Regions from separate parts of the Arthrobacter agilis genome, predicted to be linked through region 1. Evidence: predicted binding sites of a transcription regulator. Region 1 holds the regulator's gene; the other holds the start of a gene.

What was found. The regulator LexA, encoded in region 1, represses DNA repair genes until DNA is damaged. The targets are predictions, from matches to a motif close to TCGAACANNTGTTCGA.
Region 2: a site for LexA is predicted at 5,029-5,044, ahead of QFZ50_RS01155 (HNH endonuclease signature motif containing protein). Genes of this name have one in related genera too.

What each region holds. Positions count from the first base shown of each region.
Region 1 is NZ_JAUSXO010000001.1:812,418-822,535, reverse strand. It holds gene QFZ50_RS03610 (LysM peptidoglycan-binding domain-containing protein) at 1-323, opposite strand, end outside; gene lexA (transcriptional repressor LexA) at 706-1,413, shown strand; gene QFZ50_RS03600 (ATP-dependent DNA helicase) at 1,510-3,591, opposite strand; gene hflX (GTPase HflX) at 3,584-5,164, opposite strand; gene QFZ50_RS03590 (class I SAM-dependent methyltransferase) at 5,307-5,927, shown strand; gene dapF (diaminopimelate epimerase) at 5,972-6,928, opposite strand; gene miaA (tRNA (adenosine(37)-N6)-dimethylallyltransferase MiaA) at 6,925-7,845, opposite strand; gene miaB (tRNA (N6-isopentenyl adenosine(37)-C2)-methylthiotransferase MiaB) at 7,842-9,407, opposite strand; gene QFZ50_RS03570 (regulatory protein RecX) at 9,458-10,118, opposite strand, start outside.
Region 2 is NZ_JAUSXO010000001.1:241,206-251,323, reverse strand. It holds gene QFZ50_RS01180 (2-keto-3-deoxygluconate permease) at 247-1,332, shown strand; gene QFZ50_RS01175 (four-carbon acid sugar kinase family protein) at 1,329-2,624, shown strand; gene pdxA (4-hydroxythreonine-4-phosphate dehydrogenase PdxA) at 2,621-3,646, shown strand; gene QFZ50_RS01165 (hypothetical protein) at 3,673-3,810, shown strand; gene QFZ50_RS01160 (GntR family transcriptional regulator) at 3,847-4,737, shown strand; gene QFZ50_RS01155 (HNH endonuclease signature motif containing protein) at 5,056-6,765, shown strand; gene QFZ50_RS01150 (inositol monophosphatase family protein) at 7,166-7,945, opposite strand; gene QFZ50_RS01145 (amidase family protein) at 7,942-8,880, opposite strand; partial or broken gene QFZ50_RS18180 (amidase family protein) at 8,885-9,238, opposite strand; gene QFZ50_RS01135 (GntR family transcriptional regulator) at 9,497-10,118, shown strand, end outside.

The sequences.
Region 1 (10,118 bases):
CCGGCCTGGGCCTGCGACGTCAGGAAGGCGCCGAGGAGGATCAGGGCCGCCACGCCCAGTGCGATCGGCAGGCCGACCAGGACGAGACGTCCCCGCCGCGTCAGGCTCAGGGGGCGCTCCGCACTCCGCTGCATGGAGGTACGGGGCTGGGCCGGTCCGGCGGCCTGCGGGATGCCACGGGACGGCCTGGGCACGCGCGGACCGAAGGTAGCGGCGCTGCGTGCGGCCCGCCCTGCGGGGACGGACCGGAGGCGTGCCTCAGGACGGGTGGGGGTCAGCGCCCATAACGCCGTGCTGCCGTGCAGTGCGGGTACTTCAGCCATTGCCAGCCTCTTTCCCTTCGAATAGCCGATCAGGTCTGGACTCCTGTTTCGAACGCGTGTTCTAATTAATCAGAGCTTATTTCTAGCACTGACGGACGACCGTTGTCGAGACTCGGTCGAACACATGTTTGAAAAGCTCCACCGTCTGCCCTAGCGTGATCAGGGCAGGGCATCGACGGCACCCGCCGCTACGGAGCGGCAGGCACGGCGTCGATGTACCTCAGGCAATCACCCGCCACTGACAGAAACGCCCGCCGCGGCCGCGGCGGGCGGCAGGCGGGCACAACGGGATCTGCAGTCCCAGGCGAAAGGCACAACAGTGGCGGAACGAACTCCGGCGGACGGGCAGGAATCGAACACGGTCGAGGGGCCGGCAGGCCCCGTGCCGATCTCGGCGGGCCGTGGCCGTCCCCGCGGCCGCTCCGTGTCGAAGGGACTGACGGCGCGTCAGCTGACGATCCTCGAGACCATCCAGCGCTCCATCGCGGACAAGGGCTACCCGCCGTCGATGCGGGAGATCGGCGACATCGTGGGCCTCGCCAGTCTTTCGAGCGTGACCCACCAGCTGTCGCAGCTCGAGCGTCTCGGCTACCTGCGGCGTGACCCGAAGCGCCCCCGGGCCATGGAGGTCCTGCTGCCGCTCACCCTGCCTCCCGAGGCACCCGTGGACGGATCGCCGGAGCGGAAGCCCTCCGCCGAGCACCGGGTCGCCGTGGACACGGCCCTGGTGCCGCTCGTGGGTCGTATCGCGGCCGGCGGGCCCATCCTCGCCGATCAGGTCGTCGAGGACGTCATGCCCCTCCCCCGGCAGCTCGTGGGCCACGGGGAGCTCTTCATGCTCAGGGTCTCGGGTGATTCGATGGTCGACGCCGCGATCTGCGACGGGGACTGGGTGGTGGTCCGCAAGCAGCAGAGCGCGCAGAACGGCGACATCGTCGCGGCGCTGCTCGACGACGAGGCCACCGTGAAGACGTTCCGCCAGCGCGACGGGCACACCTGGCTCCTGCCCCAGAACACGCGGTACGAGCCCATCCTCGGTGACCACGCGAGCATCATGGGCAAGGTCGTCTCGGTGATGCGCGCCCTGTAGTCGCCGGGCGGACCGCCGCACGACACCGGAAGGGAGCCGCAGTCCAGGACTGCGGCTCCCTTCTCGCGCATCCACCGCGGATCGGTCGGAGGCGGGTCAGCGGGCGGAGAGCCGCTCGAGGATGCCGGTGACCGTGGACCGGTCCGTCGTCGCCCAGAACGGTGGCAGCGCCGCCCGGAGGAAGCCCCCGTAGCGGGCCGTGGCGAGGCGGCTGTCGAGCACCGCGACGACCCCCCGGTCCCCCGCGGACCGGATGAGGCGCCCTGCCCCCTGGGCGAGCCGTACGGCCGCGTGGGTCGCGGAGACGCTCATGAAGCCGTTGCCGCCGTTGCGTGCGACGGCGCGGGTGCGGGCGGTCATGAGGGGATCGTCGGGCCGCGGGAAGGGGATGCGGTCGATGACGACCAAACGGCACGAGGCCCCGGGCACGTCCACGCCCTGCCACAGGGACATCGTGCCGAACAGGCAGGTGTCCGGTTCGGCGGCGAACCGGTCCACGAGGCCGCTGAGCGAGGATTCCCCCTGGCACAGGATCTCGAAGTCCACCTCGGGCCGCAGCGCCTCCGCTGCCTCCTCGGCGGCCCGCCGCGAGGAGAACAGGCCGAGCGCACCCCCGCGGGACGCCTTCAGGAGCGTCAGCAGTTCCTCCAGCTGCGCGGCCGAGGTGCCCCGTTCGGGCTTCGGCAGGTCCTTCGCCACGTACAGGACGCCCTGCCGCGGATAGTCGAACGGGCTGCCGACGTCGACGCCGGTCCACGCGGGCGCGCCCGGTCCGCTGAGGCCGAGGGATCCTGCCACGGGCCCGAACTCCGAGCCGATGGCGAGCGTCGCGGAGGTCAGGATCACCGTGTGGTCCTCGAAGAGTCCCTCCCGCAGGCGTCCCGCGACGGACAGGGGCGCGACGTTGAGCGTCGCGGGTGCGGTCTCGTCCGGCGAGGAGTAGCCGGATCCGGGGGTGAACGTGCTGGGCCGGGACGCCCACACCACCTCCTTGGAGTCCGCCGCCGCGAGGATCCGTTCGGCGAGGTCGAACACCAGGGTGACGCGGGAGCGTGCCACCTGCCGGCCGCCGTCGGCGTCGGCCTCGGACTTGCCGTCCGTCTTCGTGTCGGACAGCGCCGCCCGTGCGGCGTCCCGGACCTGCGCCAGGGACTGCTCGAGGTCATCGGGCAGGCCGCCGGGCAGGAGCCCCGACGGGACGAGTTCGGCCGCCGCCTCGAAGGCGGACGCTGCGGTGTCGAGGGCCGCGGTGCCGATCGACGCGTGGCGGCGGAGCGCCGTCGAGGCCGCACTCACCATGGCGGCGGACAGCTGCCCGGACACCGCGCCCGTGACGCGGTCGTGGAGTTCGTGGGCTTCGTCGATGACGACGACGTCGTACTCGGGCAGCACGGCCAGCCCCTCGAAGGCGCTGATCGCGAGCATCGCGTGGTTGGTGATGATGATGTCGGCGTCCGCCGCGGCGGCACGCGCCTTCTCGCTGAAGCACTGCTGCGCGACGGGACAGCGTGCGGCGCCGAGGCACTCCATGCTGGACACGGACACCTGGCGCCACGCCCGGTCGCTGACGCCGGGCACGAGGTCGTCGCGGTCGCCCGTGGCGGTGTCCTCCGCCCACTCGCGGAGCCTGACCACCTCCCGGCCGAGGGCGGACGCCGGGCCGCCGGCGCCGGGGGCCGGGGAGGGATGGGGTGCTGCGTCCTCGCCGAGGCTGAAGAGCGCGTCCGGGGCGTCCTCCTCGGGGAAGCCGCCGCCGGTCTTGTGGAGGCAGACGTAGTTCGAGCGCCCCTTGAGCAGCGCGACGTCCACCGGGCGCGCGAGGGCGGGCCGCACGGCGTCGAGCAGGCGCGGCAGATCCCGGCCCACGATCTGCGCCTGCAGGGCGAGCGTCGCGGTGGAGACCACCGACGGGCGGTCGCTGTCCATGGCGTGCGCGATCAGGGGTACCAGGTACGCCAGCGACTTCCCGGTGCCGGTGCCGGCCTGGACCAGCAGATGGTCGCCGGACCGGATGGCCTCGCTGACCTGCCGGACCATCTCGTGCTGGCCGGCGCGCATCTCCCCGCCCATCGCCCCGACGGCGGCATCGAGCAGCTCGAGCGCCTGCCGGGTCCCGGCGGTGGGGCGCGCCGGATCCGGCGCCGCGACGGCGGCGCCGGTCCGCATACTGTCACTCATGCCGCAGGTACGGCTCCAGGTCCGCTGCCAGGCCCTCGCGGACCATCACGTCGAGGCGTGTCCCCTCGTCGACGTGTTCCATGCCGAGGATCTCCACGTCCTCCTCGTGCAGGCGGCTGAGCACCTCGCCCCGCTCGTAGGGGACGAGGAGGTCCATCTTCACCCCGGGGCGCGGGATGCTCGTGCTGATGAGCTGCCGGAGCTCGGTGATCCCGGCTCCCGTGCGGGCGGAGACGACGACGGAGCGCGGTTCGCGCTGCCGCAGCCGCTCGATCACGAACGGGTCGGCGGCGTCCGCCTTGTTGAACACGACGATCTCGGGCACCTTGCGGGCGTCGATCTCGGTCAGGACGGCGCGGACGGCGGCGATCTGGCCCTCCGGGTCCGGGTGCGATGCGTCGACGACGTGCAGGATCAGGTCGGCGTCGGCAACCTCTTCCAGGGTCGAGCGGAACGCCTCGACCAGCTGGGTGGGCAACGACCGGACGAATCCGACGGTGTCGGCCAGCGTGTACCCGATGCCGTCCGGGGTCTCCGCCTTCCGCACGGTGGGATCCAGGGTGGCGAACAGGGCGTTCTGCACGAGCACACCGGCGTCGGTGAGGCGGTTCAGCAGGGACGACTTGCCGGCGTTGGTGTACCCGGCGATCGCGACGGAGGGTACCTGGTTCCGCCGGCGGTTGGCCCGCTTGGTCTCGCGCGCGGGCTTCATGCCGGCGATCTCCCGGCGCAGCTTTGCCATCCGGGTGCGGATCTTGCGGCGGTCGAGTTCGATCTTCGTCTCGCCGGGACCGCGGGAGCCCATGCCGGCGCTCGCGCTGCCGACCTGCCCACCGGCCTGGCGGGACATCGACTCGCCCCAGCCGCGCAGGCGCGGCAGCAGGTACTCGAGCTGCGCGAGTTCCACCTGCGCCTTGCCCTCGCGGCTCTTGGCGTGCTGGGCGAAGATGTCGAGGATCAGGGCGGTGCGGTCGATGACCTTCACCTTGACGATGTCCTCGAGCCCTCGGCGCTGCGACGGGGACAGCTCGCTGTCGACGATCACCGTGTCGGCTCCGGTCGCCTGGACGATGTCCTTCAGCTCCTGGGCCTTGCCCGAGCCGAGGAAGGTGCCGGGGTCCGGCTTCAGGCGGCGCTGGACGATGCCGTCAAGCACCTCCGAGCCGGCCGTCTCGGCGAGTGCTGCCAGTTCCTGCAGGGAGTTCTCGGCGTCCTGCGCTGTTCCTTCGCTCCACAGTCCGGCGAGGACGACCCGCTCCAGCCTCAGCTGCCGGTACTCGACCTCGGTGACGTCCTCGAGTTCGGTCGAGAGACCGGCGACGCGGCGCAGCGCACGGCGCTCGGCCAGGTCCTCCTGGTCGCCGTCGGCGTCCGACAGCTCGTCGTCGCCGGAAAGGGCGAGGGCCCGGGAGCGCCAGGACGTCTCGATGGGCGCTCTGGTCGTCTCCGGTTTCTTCCCGCTTCTCGCCTTCGCCGCGGCCGCTTCGTCGCTGGCCAGGATCCGGTCGATAACGGCTTGGATCTCCTCGGGGCCCATGTCGGCTCCGGTGGAATGTCCGTGATTCTCGGTCATGATCTCCCTAGGTGGATGTCCTCCAATGTTACGGCCGCACTGCGAGCCGTTCCATCGGATTCTCCCCCGGCGAAAACCTGGTGCACCGGTACCGGGCGACCACCGGTGGGGACGGCCAGGGGCGTGCCACTAGGCTTTCCCCATGGATTCACAGCAGGAGCCGCAGCACTATTTCAGCGCCCAGCCGGCAGGGCCGGACACGCGCAGGCCACTGGCCGTCGTCCTGGCAGGCGCGCGCCGCGATCTCGTGACGTCATCGGGCCTCTTCAGCCCCGACGGCGTGGACAAGGGCACCGCGATCCTGCTGGACACCGTGCCGGACCCCGAGGGGCCGCGCCTGCTGGACATCGGCTGCGGCTGGGGCCCGATCGCGCTCACGATGGCGCTCAAGGCGCCCGGCGCCGAGGTCCACGCCGTCGACGTCAACGAGCGGTGCGTCGCGCTGACCGCGGAGAACGCCCGGCGGCTGGGACTCGGCAACGTCACGGCCACGACGCCCGACGGCGTCGACCCCGACCTCGAGTTCTCCACGATCTGGTCGAACCCGCCGATCCGGATCGGGAAGCAGGAACTGCATGCGCTGCTGCTCCGCTGGCTCCCGCGCCTCGCCCCCGGCGGGAGCGCGTGGCTCGTCGTGCAGAAGAACCTCGGCGCGGACTCCCTGCAGCGCTGGCTCGCCGGGGAGCTGCCGGCAGGGTTCAGCGTGCGGCGCGCCGAGACGTCGAAGTCGTTCCGCGTCCTCGAGGTGTGCCGCCCGGAGTGACACCGGCGGCGGGCGACGGGACGCGCTGACGGGTCGGTGGCGGGTCAGCCGGCGGGTAGCAGGGTGCCGTCCGCCACGAGGACGGCGGGCCCGCTGAGCTGGACGTGCTCCCGGTTGTCCGGGCCGTCGAAGAAGGTCACGCCGACGACTCCGCCGGGTACCGCCACGAGCCACTGCGCGGGTGCGCCCTCGCCGGCCCAGAAGCGTGTGCCGGCGGCCGCGGCGCAGGCGCCCGTCCCGCAGGACTGCGTCTCCCCGACGCCCCGCTCGTGCACGCGCATGGTGAGGCGGCCGACGCCGTCGCTGCCCACGAGCGGATCGGACGGCACGACGAGTTCGACGTTGGTGCCCGCCGGCGGGACGGGCTGGACGGCGGGTGCCCGGTGCAGCTCCGTCCGGTCGAGCTCCGCCTGTTCGGCCAGCGCGACGACGGTGTGCGGGTTGCCCATGCTGATGGACAGGGCGGGCCGATCGACGTCGAGCCCGCCGATGTCGACGAGGGAGTCCATGCCGCGTGCCACGGCGGCGTCCGGGAAGATGAATTCCCAGGGACCCATGTCCACGGCGTAGCCGTCCCCTGACCGGGTCACGCGCTTGACCCCGGCCCGGGTGCCGACCGCCAGCTCGCCGCCCTCGGGCAGTTCGGCGACGCCCTTGGCGAGGAGGAAGTGGGCGAAGACCCTGACGCCGTTGCCGCACATCTCGGAGACGGACCCGTCCCCGTTGCGGTAGTCCATGAACCATTCGGCGCGCGGCTCCGTCTGCAGCAGGGCCCGGCCCTCGGGGAGCGCAGCCGAACGTACCGCCCGGATGTAGCCGTCCGCGCCGATCCCGCGGTGGCGGTCGCACACGGCGGCGACGAACGCCGGATCGATCGGCCCCGTGCCGTCGGGGTCGAGTGTCAGGACGAAGTCGTTGCCCGTCCCGTGCCCCTTGGTGAAGGGCAGCCCCGTGGGCGGCAGGGCGGTGGGGGTCGTCGTCTCGGCGAGGAAGTCGGTCACCGTTCTAGGATAGGTGCCGCGGCCTGCCGGACGAGTGCGGCGGCCGTCTCGGCGAGATCCGATGCCCGCCAGTCCAGCCAGGCGACGCGGGGGTCCCCGCGGAACCAGGTCAGCTGGCGGCGTGCGAAGCGCCGCGTCGCGGCGACGGTGTCCTCCACGGCGTCCGCCTCCGCCATGGTCCCGTCGAGGACCCGCAGGAACTGGCCGTAGCCCAGGGCGCGGGATGCCGTCCGTCCGTCCCGGAGCCCCGACGCGGCGAGGCGGCGGACCTCGTCCGCGAGGCCGTCCCGCACCATGGCATGGACCCGGTCCGCGAGCCGCTCGCGCAGCACCTCGCGGTCGACGGCGAGTCCGATCTGCAGCGCCGGGCGGTGGTACTCCCGCCGCGGCATGAAGGCGCTGAACGGTCGTCCGCTGACCTCGTGCACCTCGAGCGCCCGTACGAGGCGGCGGTCGTCGTCGATCCGCGCGGCGGAGACGGGATCAACGGTCCGCAGGCGCTCGCGGAACGCCGCGCTGCCTGCTGCGGCGAGTTCCTCCTCGAGCCGTGCCCGGACGCCGGGGTCGGTGGGCGGGAACTCGAGGCGGTCGAGGGCGGCCCTGACGTAGAGGCCCGATCCGCCCACCAGGATGGGGACGCGGCCGCGGTCGCGGATGCCGTCGATCATCCGCCGGGCGTCCTCCTGGTAGGCGGCGACGCTCGCCTCCTCGGTGACGTCGAGGACGTCGAGGAGGTGGTGCGGGATACCCTGACGCTCCTCAGGCGGGAGCTTGGCCGTGCCGATGTCCATCCCCCGGTAGAACTGCAGGGCGTCGGCATTGACGACCTCACCGTCGAGGCGCTGCGCCAGGGCGACCCCGAGGTCGGACTTGCCCGATCCCGTGGGACCGACGACCGCGACGACCGGGAGGGTCAAGGGGCGCCCGTCCGGACGGGCAGGGAGGGCATGCCCAGGGACACGGGCCGGGGGGCGTCGTCCGACGGTGCGGGGACGCCGCACGAGTCGGCCTGGCTGCGGTCCCACGCGTCGCCGGCCCGGGACCGGCGGAGGGCGTACTCGGCGGGCGACGGATCGGACAGCAGGTGGAAGGACGCGGCCTCGGTGATGGGGAGCGTCACGAAGTCACCGGGACGCGGTGCCTCCGCCCCGGCGGGCACGGAGAAGTGGACGAGTCGCTGGTCCCGCGCACGTCCCGTGAGGCGGTGGGTCTCGGCGCCCTTGCGGCCCTGCTGGTCGGTGACGAGCACCTCGACGGTCGTGCCGACCTGGCGCGCGTTCTCCTCGCGGGCGATGCGGTCCTGGAGGGCGGTGAGACGCTCGAAGCGTTCCTGCACCACGGCCTTCGGCAACTGGTCCGGCAGGTCGGCGGCCGGCGTGCCGGGGCGCTTGGAGTACTGGAACGTGAAGGCGGTGGCGAAGCGTGACTGCTCGACGACGTCGAGGGTGGCCTGGAAGTCCTCCTCCGTCTCGCCGGGGAACCCGACGATGATGTCCGTGGAGATGGCCGCGTGCGGCATCCGGTCACGGACCCGGTCGAGGATGCCGAGGAAGCGCGCGGACCGGTAGGAGCGTCGCATCGCCTTCAGCACGGTGTCCGAGCCGGACTGCAGGGGCATGTGTAGCTGCGGCATCACGTTGGGGGTCTCGGTCATGGCGTCGATGACGTCGTCCGTGAAGGCGGCCGGATGGGGGCTCGTGAAGCGGACGCGTTCGAGTCCCTCGATGGACCCGCAGGCACGGAGCAGCTTGGCGAAGGCGCCGCGATCCCCGAACTCGACGCCGTAGGAGTTGACGTTCTGCCCGAGGAGCGTGACCTCGACGGCGCCGTCGGCCACGAGGGCCTCGATCTCCGCGAGGATCTCCCCCGGCCGGCGGTCCCGCTCCTTGCCCCGCAGGGACGGCACGATGCAGAACGTGCAGGTGTTGTTGCAGCCGACGGAGATGGACACCCAGCCCGCGTAGACCGATTCGCGCCGGGTGGGCAGCGTGGACGGGAAGACGTCCAGGGATTCCAGGATCTCCAGCTGCGCGTCCTGGTTGTGCCGGGCCCTCTGCAGCAGGGCCGGGAGCGCACCGATGTTGTGGGTGCCGAACACGGCGTCCACCCAGGGCGCCCGGCGGAGGATGGTCTCGCGGTCCTTCTGGGCCAGGCAGCCGCCGACGGCGATCTGGAGGTCGGGGCGCGCTTCCTTCACGGCCTTGAGGATGCCGAGGTTGCCGTACAGCTTGTTGTCGGCGTTCTCGCGGACGGCGCAGGTGTTGAAGACGACGACGTCCGCCTGCCCCTCCTGCACGCGCGTCAGCCCGGCGCCCTCGAGCAGTCCCGAGATGCGCTCGGAGTCGTGCACGTTCATCTGGCAGCCGAAGGTGCGCACCTCGTAGGTGCGCCCCGCGGCGTCACGGGTGGTCTCGCCGGTCGTCTCGCCGGTGGTCTCGCTGGTGGTCCCGCTGACGGGAACCGGGACTGTGATGCTCACGCCATCAAGCGTACGGCGGGCGGCGCGGACGGCCACAATCGTCCGGTCGGTCAGCCCGCGTCCGCCTCGGCGAGGACGTCCTTGACGATCGAGAAGGCCGCACCCGGGCTGTACCCCTTGCGGGCGAGGACGCCGACGAGGCGGCGCACCTCCTTGTCGCGGACGGCGCGGTCCGTCAGGTCCGCGCTCCGGCGGAGCTTGCGGCGCACGACGTCGCGCGCCTGCTCGTGTTCGTCCTCGTCGGAGAGCTGCAGCAGCGCGTCCTCCGCCAGCTCACCGTCGATGCCCTTCTCCGCGAGCTCACGGCGCAGGGAGGAGCGTGACAGCGACTTCGCGGCGGTCCGGGTCCGCACCCACATCCGCGCGAACTCGGCGTCGTCGATCAGCTGCACCTCCTCGAACCGGTCGAGGAGTGCGGAGGCGACGGCGGGCGGGACGGAGCGCTCGGCGAGCTTCCGGTCGAGCTGGTGACGGCTCCGTGCTCCGAGGGCCAGTTGCCGCAGCAGGACGGACCGCGCTTCCGACGTCCACTCCTCGTCGCTCTTGTCGACGACGCCGTGCTCCGACGGATCCGCGCCGCCGGGACCCGCGCTGCCGGCCGGCCTGCGGCCGCTGCGGCCTGTCCTGCCCCGGCGTCCAGGGGGTGCGTCGGAGTCCGCTCGAAGGGGGGCATCCGTCCCCGCGCCCGAGGATCCGGACCCGGCGGACCGG
Region 2 (10,118 bases), 570 kb from region 1:
GACGCGGCACCCGCGGTCGCCGTTCAAGGTGGTGCTCATCATCGGTTCCCGTCAGATCAGGTGGACGTGTGCCACGGCAGCGAAGACTACAAAGTCTTCTGCACTGCCGAGCGAACGGATGACTCCTCGCGGCCGCTTCTTGTGTGACGTGCCCCACGCGGCCTACAGTAGGTACATCGTGTCCGTACTAGTTGTACGCACTCCTCCGTCCGCACAGAGACCTCCCGTACAGAGAGAAGATTCGCCATGGCAGCCGAATCGCTTCCGAAGTCCCGCATCCCCCTGTTCGACGGCATGAACCGCATCCCCGGCGGACTCATGCTGATCCCCCTGATCCTCGGCTCGATCGTCGGGACGTTCGCCCCCGGCTTCCTCGAACTCGGCAGCTTCACCACCGCCCTCTTCGCCGACTCGGCCCTGCCGCTGATCGCCGTCCTGATCTTCGCCACCGGCATGCAGATCACCGCGAAGGCTTCGGGCCCCGTCCTCGCGACCACCGGCGTCGTCCTGCTGTTCAAGACGATCATCCCCGCCGCCCTCGTGGCCACCCTCGGCCTGGTCGTCGGCGTCGAGGGCATCCTCGGGATCTCGATCCTCGCCCTGCTGGCCAGCTTCGACAACAGCAACGGCGGCCTCTGGCTCGCCTTCACCGGCCGCTACGGCGACTACCGCGACCGCGGCGCCTACATGGCCTCGGCCATCAACGACGGCCCCTTCTTCACCCTGCTCTTCCTCGGCATCTCGGGCCTCGGCAACATCCCGTTCCTTACCCTCCTCGCCGCCGTCATCCCTCTGATCCTTGGCTTCATCGTCGGTAACCTCGACGCCAAATGGACCGAGGTCATGCGGCCGGTTCCGAACATCGTCATCCCGTTCTTCGCGTTCGCCCTCGGCACCGGCATCGACCTCCGCAACGTCATCACCGGCGGCATCAGCGGCATCTTCGTCGGCCTCGCCGCTACCCTTATCACCGGCACCCTCGTCTACATCGGCTACCGGTTCGTCCTCCGCCGCGGCATCAAGTCCGGTATCGGCATCGCCTCGGCGACGACGGCGGGCAACTCGATCGCCACGCCGGCCATCGTCGCCGCGGCTGACCCGACCTTCTCCCCGTTCGTGGAAGTCGCGACGGCGCAGGTCGCCTCGGCGGTCCTGGTCACGGCGATCTTCGCCCCGCTCCTCGCCACCTGGGTGCTCAAACGCCAGGGCGGGCTGGACACGGACGACGCCGTTGCAGTGACCCCGACGTCCGCCTCCGAGCTCCCACCCGCGGGCGACCCGTCGGCCCCGACCGACCGTCCCCGTCGAACGCAGGGCGACGACCGGCCGTGACACCTTCCGCACCCATCGTCGGCATCGCGGCCGACGACGTCACCGGCGCCACCGACTCCGTGGTCCAGTTCTCCCGCACCGGCTGGCCCTCCCGGCTGCTGCTGGGCGAACTGCTCCCGGACTCGGTGGAGCCCGGCAGCGCCCTGGCCGTCAACACCGACGCCCGCGCTATGGATCCTGCAGCTGCCCGTCAGGCCACGGCGAGCGCCATCAGGAACCTGATCGCCGCGGGGGCGAACAGCCTGTACCTGAAGATCGACTCCACCATGCGCGGCAGCGTCCCGGCACAGATCGCCGGTTCCATGGACGCCTGGCAGGAGCAACACCCCGGCTGCTTCGCCGTCGTGTGCCCGGCCTACCCGGCGATGGGCCGGACCATCGAGAACGGCCTGCTGCGCGTCAACGGCGGACCCGTGGAGGACTCCCCCGCGGGCCGGGATCCGGTAACCCCGGTCCCGACAAGCGAGTTCTCGCAGCTCATGCCGGGCACGACGACGATCAGCCTCAGTGGCTCACCCGAGGCAGACGCCCAGGCGCTGCGCGAAGCGGCGGGTGACGGTGTCGTCATCGTCAACGCGGCGTCCGATAGCGACCTCCTCACCCTCGCGGCCGCGCTCGTCGTCGCCGGCCCGACGGCGATCCCCGCCGGGTCGGCCGGCCTCGCCGCCGCACTGGCAACGGCGTGGGCCGATGATGCCACCGTGCTGACTCCACCCGAACCGGCACCCGCCGCGCAGGGGCAGCGCATCGTCGTCGTCGTCAGTTCGCTGCACGACGTCGCCCGCGCCCAGACCGATCACCTGCGCGACCACGTGGACCCGTCCGACCTCCGCATCCTGCAGCCCGACGAGTCACTGCTCGACCAGCCGAACCGGCTCGCGCAGTGGGCCTCAGCAGAACTCGACCTCCCGGAGTCCCTCCCGCGGGTCGTCGTCATCACCTCCCCCGAGGCGGTCGGCGGGTCCGTGACCCTCAGCGGTGCCGCCATCGCCCGCAGTCTCGCCTCGGTGGTGCAGCAGACCCTGGCCCGCACGTCCGTCGGAGCCCTGGTACTCGTCGGCGGCGACGGAGCCCGCGCGGTCCTCGACGCCACACGCGCCCAGGCGCTGCGTATCACCGGTGCCATCCAGGAGGGTATCCCGGTCGGCGTCGTCGAAGGCGGCACCGCGGCTGGGAAGATTGTCGTCACGAAGGCCGGCGGCTTCGGGCCGGTCACCGCCCTGCTCGACACCGTCACCGAACTCACCCGAACCCTCACCATCCTCGCCCAGTCAACGGAGGCATCCTCATGAGCATCCCCACCCTCGCCGTCACCCTCGGCGACGTCGCCGGCATCGGGCCGGAGATCACCGCGAAATCACTGCTCGGGCACGACGACATCCGGCAGGAATGCGTGCCGGTCGTTATCGGCGACGAGGCCGCCATGCGCCAGGGCGTGTCCAACGTGGGCGGCGACCCGGACAAGGTCCGCGTGCTGTCCTCCATCGAGGACGCGACGAACGAGCCCGGCATCATCGAGCTCCTGCAGACCGGGCCGTCGCTGGCCGACGTGAAGCTGGGCGAGCTCAGCCCCGCCGCAGGCGACGGCTCCTACCGCTTCGTCGTCGAGGCCTGCCGCCTGGCCCGTGAAGGCAAGGTCCAGGGCATCGTCACCGCGCCGCTGAACAAGGCCGCGATGCACGCCGGCGGTCACAAGTGGCCCGGCCACACGGAGCTTCTCGCTCACGAGTTCGGGGTGGAGAACTTCAGCCTCGTCCTGTCCGCGGGCGACCTCTACTTCTTCCACCTCACCACCCACGTCTCCCTGCGGCAGGCGATCGAGGACGTCACGCCGGAGCGCACCGGCAACGTCATCGAGCTCGTCAGTGCGTTCACGAAGGCCCTCGGCAACCCGGACGAGCCGATCGGCCTCGCCGGGCTCAACCCACACGCAGGCGAGAACCGTCTGTTCGGCGACGAGGACGCGGACATCCTGGCCCCCGCCGTCGCTGCAGCCCGCGAGAAGGGCATCAACGTGCACGGGCCCGTCCCGGCGGACGCGCTCATCCCCGCCGCGGTCAAGGGCAAGTGGAACATGGTCATCGCCTGCTATCACGACCAGGGCCACGCACCCTTCAAGGCGGTCTACGGCGACGACGGCGTGAACATCACCGTCGGCCTGCCCGTCGTTCGCGTCTCCGTGGACCACGGCACGGCGTTCGATATCGCCGGCCAGGGCATCGCCCGCGAGGCAAGCCTCGTGCTGTCGATGCGTCGGGCCGCGCAGCTGGCACCGGGCTGGGATGTCGTCTGGCGGACTGCGCAGAAGAACTAGGGGCTCGGCCACCTAGGATCGGAATCATGACAAGCGACGAAGACCTCGACCCTCCTGTGCCCAGCTACCTCGAGGGCATCGAGCTCAAGCGGGTCCATGACGGCAAGGTCCTCGAGGAGAACGACGACGACCGCTCGTCGCCCTCCGACGGCGCTTATACGTAGTCCCCCGACCAGCATCGTGAACCGGAGCAGCTCATCATGACCGGACCAGACACCCCTGATGCCTCGGAGCGGCCGCTGGATGCCGGGAGCAGCGAACCGCTGCACCTGCAGCTACGCGGGCATCTGCGGGCGCAGATCCTGAACCATTCGCTACCGCCGGGCACCTCGCTGCCCAGCGAGGCACAGCTGCAGGTGCGGTACGGGGTGTCCCGGTCCGTGGTGCGTCAGGCCCTGGGCGCGCTGACCGATGAAGGGCTGATCGAGCGGGGCCGCGGGCGCGGCAGTACCGTGGCCCCACGCCGTGAGCACCACCGGCTGGTGCACCGCACGTCCGGGTTGTCGGCGCAGCTAGGCAGCACCGGGGCGACCGTCGGTACGGAGGTGCTCTCGCTGACGCTGCAGGATGCCGATGCGTCGACGGCCGTCCTCGGCAGCGATCAGGTCCTGGCGCTCGAGCGGCTGCGCACGGCCGACGGCGTGCCTATCGCCGTCATCCATACCTGGCTCCCGGCGCCTACCTTCTCCGACCTGACGGCGGAGGAGCTCCGGGACGCGTCGCTGCACGCGACCCTCGGCGAGAAGTTCGGGGTGCGGATCACGTCCGGCAGGCGGCAGATCCGGGCCGTCCCGGGCGACGAGGACCTGTTGCGGCTGCTGCAGCTGGAGGCGTCGTCGCCCGTGCTCCTGCTGGAGGGCACGAGCTTCGACCAGGACGGGCGGCCCGTGGAGGTCTTCTCGACCTGGCACCATCCGGACCATGTGGTGTTCGACATCGACATCCAGCAGGAGCCGTCGGCGCCCCGCGGGCTGGCCGGCCCGACGTCGTCTCTCGCGTCCGACAACCCTGACACGATTGCGGACCGGGCCCGCCAACTGGGCGCAGAGCTCCTGCGCTTCGCGGACGGTCTCTCGAGCGCTGACCGCTGATCGTCGGCCCGGCTTTGCCTACTGCAGAGCCGTCGGCCATGCACCCGCACGTCCGCGTGCCGGGGGTGTGTCCCCTCGCGAATGGTCGGTCAGCGCATACCAGCGGTCGCTGACCAGCAGTTGTGTAGCGCGCTCATCCCGGACTGTACGAGCCCGATCTGTCTGATGGCGCCACGGCTGGGCGATTGTCTCCGGTACAACGAGTCGATGGCGCGATCGGCGACGACAGCCGACGGCTGTGGAGGAACAGTGCTCGACTTCTCCTCCACAATGAGTCCGCGCCCTCAGTAATAGTACGGGTGTTCGATAAAATGAGGCATGGACATCGCACCGCTCGCGCACCCCCAGGGAACGGGTAGCCCCCTGGAATCGATGCGGTCGGAACTGCTCGCTTTCGCGCAGGAGCTGACCGAGCGTCACCTTCTCCTCAGCAAGCATGACGTGGTGCGAGCGCTCGAGGACATCGAGGACCTCTCGAAGATCATCGATCATCTCCAGATCGTTGCCGCTCGAGCTGTTCAGGACCACGGCGTCGCCGGCACCGGGGAGCAGGAGGCTTCCGACTCCCTCCTCGTGCGGGCGCAGCAAAGCCTGTCGACAGTGCAGGACGACGTCTCCGGGGGTGCCTGCGGGAGTAGGTCAGCAGGTGCCGAACAGCGGAACAATGACAGGTTCCTCCCGGAGTTCAAGACATGTGCTGACTTTCTGCGAGGCAGACTCGGCATCAGCCACAGCGAAGCGAATCGCCGGCTGAGGCTCGCGGCAAGCCTTCTGCCCGAGACCACCGCATTCGGTTCTGCCACTCCGGCGCCGATGAGCGCCCTCGGTGCTGCAGCGAGCGCAGGCGTGGTCAGCGGACGCGCTGTATCGATCATTCATGATGCAGTGCAACGAGTGCGGTCCTTTGCAACGCCGGTGCAACTCGATTCGATGGAGCACCACCTCACGCGGCAGGCAGTCGAATCGGACGAGGATCTCCTGCGCGTCCTGGCACGACGGTGGGAGGGCGTGCTCAACCAGGACGGGCAGGAACCCACCGAGAAGGTCCTCAAGGCACGACAGGGTGTCTTCCTCAGGGGCAGGCGCAACGGTCTGCATTTCCTGGAGATCGGCGCCACCGACGAGCAGTTCGAGCATCTGGTCACCGTCATGAACACTGCGACGAACCCGAGGGCAAAAGCGGCCACCCTTCAGAACAACGAGGATCCGGCCGGCGATCGAGACCGAGCCGACGGGATGAATGGCGAGAACGAAACGGGTGATGCCGGTGGATGCTCCACGGGCGGGCGCCAGAGCGAGAGGGACGACGCCGATGTGGCTGACGTCAGCGCGGGTGATACAGACCGGCCGACACGACCACAGAGCCTCCTCGACGGACTGGTTGCCGCCTGCAGGATCGCTTTGTCGACCGACAGGCTTCCCGCAGCAGGCGGACATCGGCCCCAGGTCATGGTGACAATCAGCTATTCCGACCTCGTGGGCGAGATGGGACGTGCCGGGCACGCTGTGTTCGGGCAGCAGATGAGCGCACGATGCATCCGCAGGCTGGCCTGTGATGCAGACATCATTCCGATGGTCCTCGGCGGACAGGGTCAGATCCTCGACCTCGGGCGGGCACAACGCCTCTTCCCCGCGCATCTGCGCCGCGGACTCGTTGCGAGGGACAAGGGCTGCGCCTTCCCCGACTGCTCGATTCCGGCACCCTGGTGCGAGGCCCACCACATAACGCCCTGGGCCAAAGGTGGAACAACGAGTATCAGCCAGGGCGTCCTCCTGTGCTCGCGTCATCATCACGTGATCCACGAGGGGGACTGGAACGTCGAATCGAAGCACGGCATCCCCTGGTTCAGCCCGCCGGGATACCTCGACCCGGACCGGAGTCCCCGAAGAAATACGTACTGGCAGGTGGAGGAAGCCGTCCACGAGCAGCTTCGTAACGCCGAACGTGGACGATCTGCTGCGAGCGCCCCACTGCTGTACTCACCGACGGCCGCCCCAGCCACACCAGCCGCCGTCGTCGTCCTCTAAAACACGATGACGCTCCGGGCACGCCCGCCCCGGCGCATCGCGTCGAACGCCTCGTTCACCTCGTCGAGGCCCATCCGGTGCGAGATGAGCCGGTCCACGGGCAGCCGCCCCGCGAGGTACAGCGCAGCCAGACGCAGGACATCCGGTCAGGGCACGGTCGAGCCGTAGTTCGAGCCGATGAGCGACTTGCCACTCTCCGCGCGGCGTGAGTGCAGATCACCTCCGGTAAGCGACAGATCCGGGCGGTGCCGGGCGATGGAGAGCTGCTTCGACTGTTGAAGCTTGAGCCGTCGCCGATCGTGCCCGCCAGCTGGGTGCCGACCTGCTCCGCCTCGCCGATGATCTGTCGCAGAGCAGCTCGTGATGGCGGTGCACAGCAGGCGTGTTAATCCCTGACGTCCTACGCTGGTGAACCGACAGACTCCGCGATACCCCGCAGCAGGGCATCATGCAGCTCGCGCGTGGCTGAGGCCAGACCTACTCCGGAGTAGATCGAATCGAGGCCGTCGAAGTCGGTGAAGATCCCCCCGGCCTCTTTCATGATGACCGGCATCGGAGCCACGTCGAAGGGCGAGACCGTGAAGTCGAGCAACGCATCCGCTTGTCCGGCAGCAACGAGCGCGTAGCCGAATCCATCACCCCAGGTACGGATGATGCCGTCCTGAGTCTGGATCCGGGCTACGAGGTCCAGCGGCCAGTCCTCGAGCCACGTCGAGAGCACGTAGGCTTCTCGCACTTCTCGGCGGCTCGAGGTGTTCACTTGCCGGCCCTGCCCATCGAAGCATCCGCGGCCCGACTGCGCGTAGACCAGACGATTCAGGCTGGGCAGGGCAATGGCGCCGAATTCGACTCCCTGCGCCGATTCGTACGCCAGGAGTGTGGAGTACAGCGGCACACCGTGGATGAAGGACTTGGTGCCGTCGATCGGGTCCATGATCCAGCGGCCGCCGGACGTCCCCTCGACCTCCGGGAATTCCTCACCCAGCAGGCCGTCATCGGGAAAGTGACGTGAGAGCTCGTCGCGGAGGTGTTGCTCCACGCTGCGGTCGGCCTCCGTGACGGGCGTTCCATCGTCTTTCTGTTCGACCCGGAAATGTGCTTCGTCGAACCAGGAACGAGCCATGTCCGCACCCGCCTCGAGGATACTGAGGGCATTCTGGAACCGTGCATCGATGGTCATGTCGCGTCCCTCGTCGGAGTTCGTTGATTCTGGCTTGGCCCCGGCCACTCCCGTTCGACCGAGAGCAGGTCTTCCAGGCTCTGACCGACGTCCAAGAGCCACCCGTCTGTCCGGCGTCGCCCGACCACCTGGACACCGATGGGCATCCCGCCGGGCGAGAACCCCATGCAGAGGCTCAGCGCGGGCTGACCGGTCTGATTGAACCAGGCGGTGTAGTTGGCGTGGTACAGCAGCGGCATGGTCGTGTCGGGGCCGAAGTGATCGGCTGGAAACTGATGGACACCCATCACCGGGGATACGAGCAGATCGAAGCGGGAGCCGGCTGCCAGGAGGTGCACGGCCCGCGCGGAAAGGCGCTCCAGGCTGTCGTAGTGGTCAGCGGCGCTACGGGGCGGGGAGGAGGCCGCCCACCGAGCTACGGCCGGGAGCAACTGCGAGCGGCGGTCCGGAGGCGCCGAACGCACCTCGGCTTCACACCGTGTCGTGAGGCACAGGTCCAGGTCCTCGAAGTCGGCGTCGGTGATGCCCGGCTTGTGCTCGGACAGACGTGCACCGGCGTGGGACAGTGACTCGAGGAGCCGTTCGAACAGGGCGCGGGTCTCGGCATCCATCCGCGGCCCGTAACCCGGCCAGTCGATGACACCGACGCTGAGTCCCTTCACGTCGGCCGGTGCGTACCGGGACGGCCGTTCTGCCAGGTCGTAGGGGAAGGACCACTGGTCGGATTCGTCATGGCGGGAGACGACGTCGAAGATCTCGCGTACGTCGGCGACGGTCGTGCCCATCGGACCGGCCGAACGCCAGTTGCTGGCAGGGGCATAGGGGACGGTGCCCTGCGTCGGTTTGAAGCCGACGATGCCACACTGTGCAGCCGGGCAGGCGCACGCTGCCCGCGATGTCCGTGCCCAGGCCGACAGGAGTGACTCCGTACGCAATGGCGGCAGCGGTTCCCGAACTGGAGCCTCCGGGTGACATCGCGGTGTTCCACGGATTGAGCGTGTCCCCGAACTGGGAGCTGTTGCCCGACGCGATCAGGCCGAGTTCGGACATCGCAGTCTTTCCGACGATCACCGCTCCCGCCTCGCGCAACCGGGCGACCGGCGCCGAGTCGAAGCGGGACAAAGAACCCGAATGAATAGCGCTGCCGTGCCATCGCGGCAGACCGACGACGTGGAAACTGTCCTTCACGACGACCGGGACACCGTGCAATGGTCCATGGAATTGATCCGTAAGAGCGGGCTCCGCATCAGCCTCTTCCTCCGAGGCACCCAGGCCCTCCACCACACAGGTCATGGCGCGTAGATCCCGCATCGCATCGCGTGCGATCTCCACGGATGCGGATACCGGGGAGAGACGAGTCCCGGATCCAGCGCCAGAATTCTCACGCACTTCGGCCAGCGAACGTGGCGGCACTACGGCCATTGCGGCTCCTCGTGCTGCGGGTCGAGATGAAGAGCGTATAGACAGCGGGTGTGATCCAGATCATATACTGGGCGACAATTCCGCGAAACTCGCCGCCGAGGGAATTCAATGGTCCATTTAGATGCACCAATGAGGATCGATGTCGTCGTCGATCGTCTCCTGATGCTGATGGCTGAACTGAATGACCGCGGGGAATCAAGGCTCCCGGCTGAGAGAGCCCTGGCGTTGCAACTCGGCGTGGCCCGCGGGACCCTCCGCAAGGCCCTCGAGTGGCTGCAGAGCGAGGGCGTCGTGGAACGTCGTGTGGGCCGCAACGGCGGGACTCTTGTCCGGCAGGAGCATCCCGTGATGCTCCTGGAAGGGCTGGACCCTCATGCTCCCTTCAAGGTGCATCGCCAGTTGCACCGGATCCAGGGCATCCCGGCGCTGCTAAACGAGCAGGGAATTCTTTCGACCACCCGCGTGCTCAGAACCGAGGAACGCGGTGCCAACAGCACGGAGACCGCACGTCTCGGCCTTCCTCCCGGCGCACGGGTCCTCGTCATCCTGCGCCTGCGCCTGGCGAATTCCGAGCCGCTCTCGCTGGAGCAGATGACCTTGCCGGCCGGACGGTTCCCGAACCTGCTGGATCGCTCGTTGAACTCGCTGTACGAGCTGTTCGAGCGGGACTACGGCGTGACCTTGGCGGCCGTGGACGAAACCATCAACATCTCCCGGGCGAGCGCGAGCGTCGCCCAACTCTTGAAGGTCA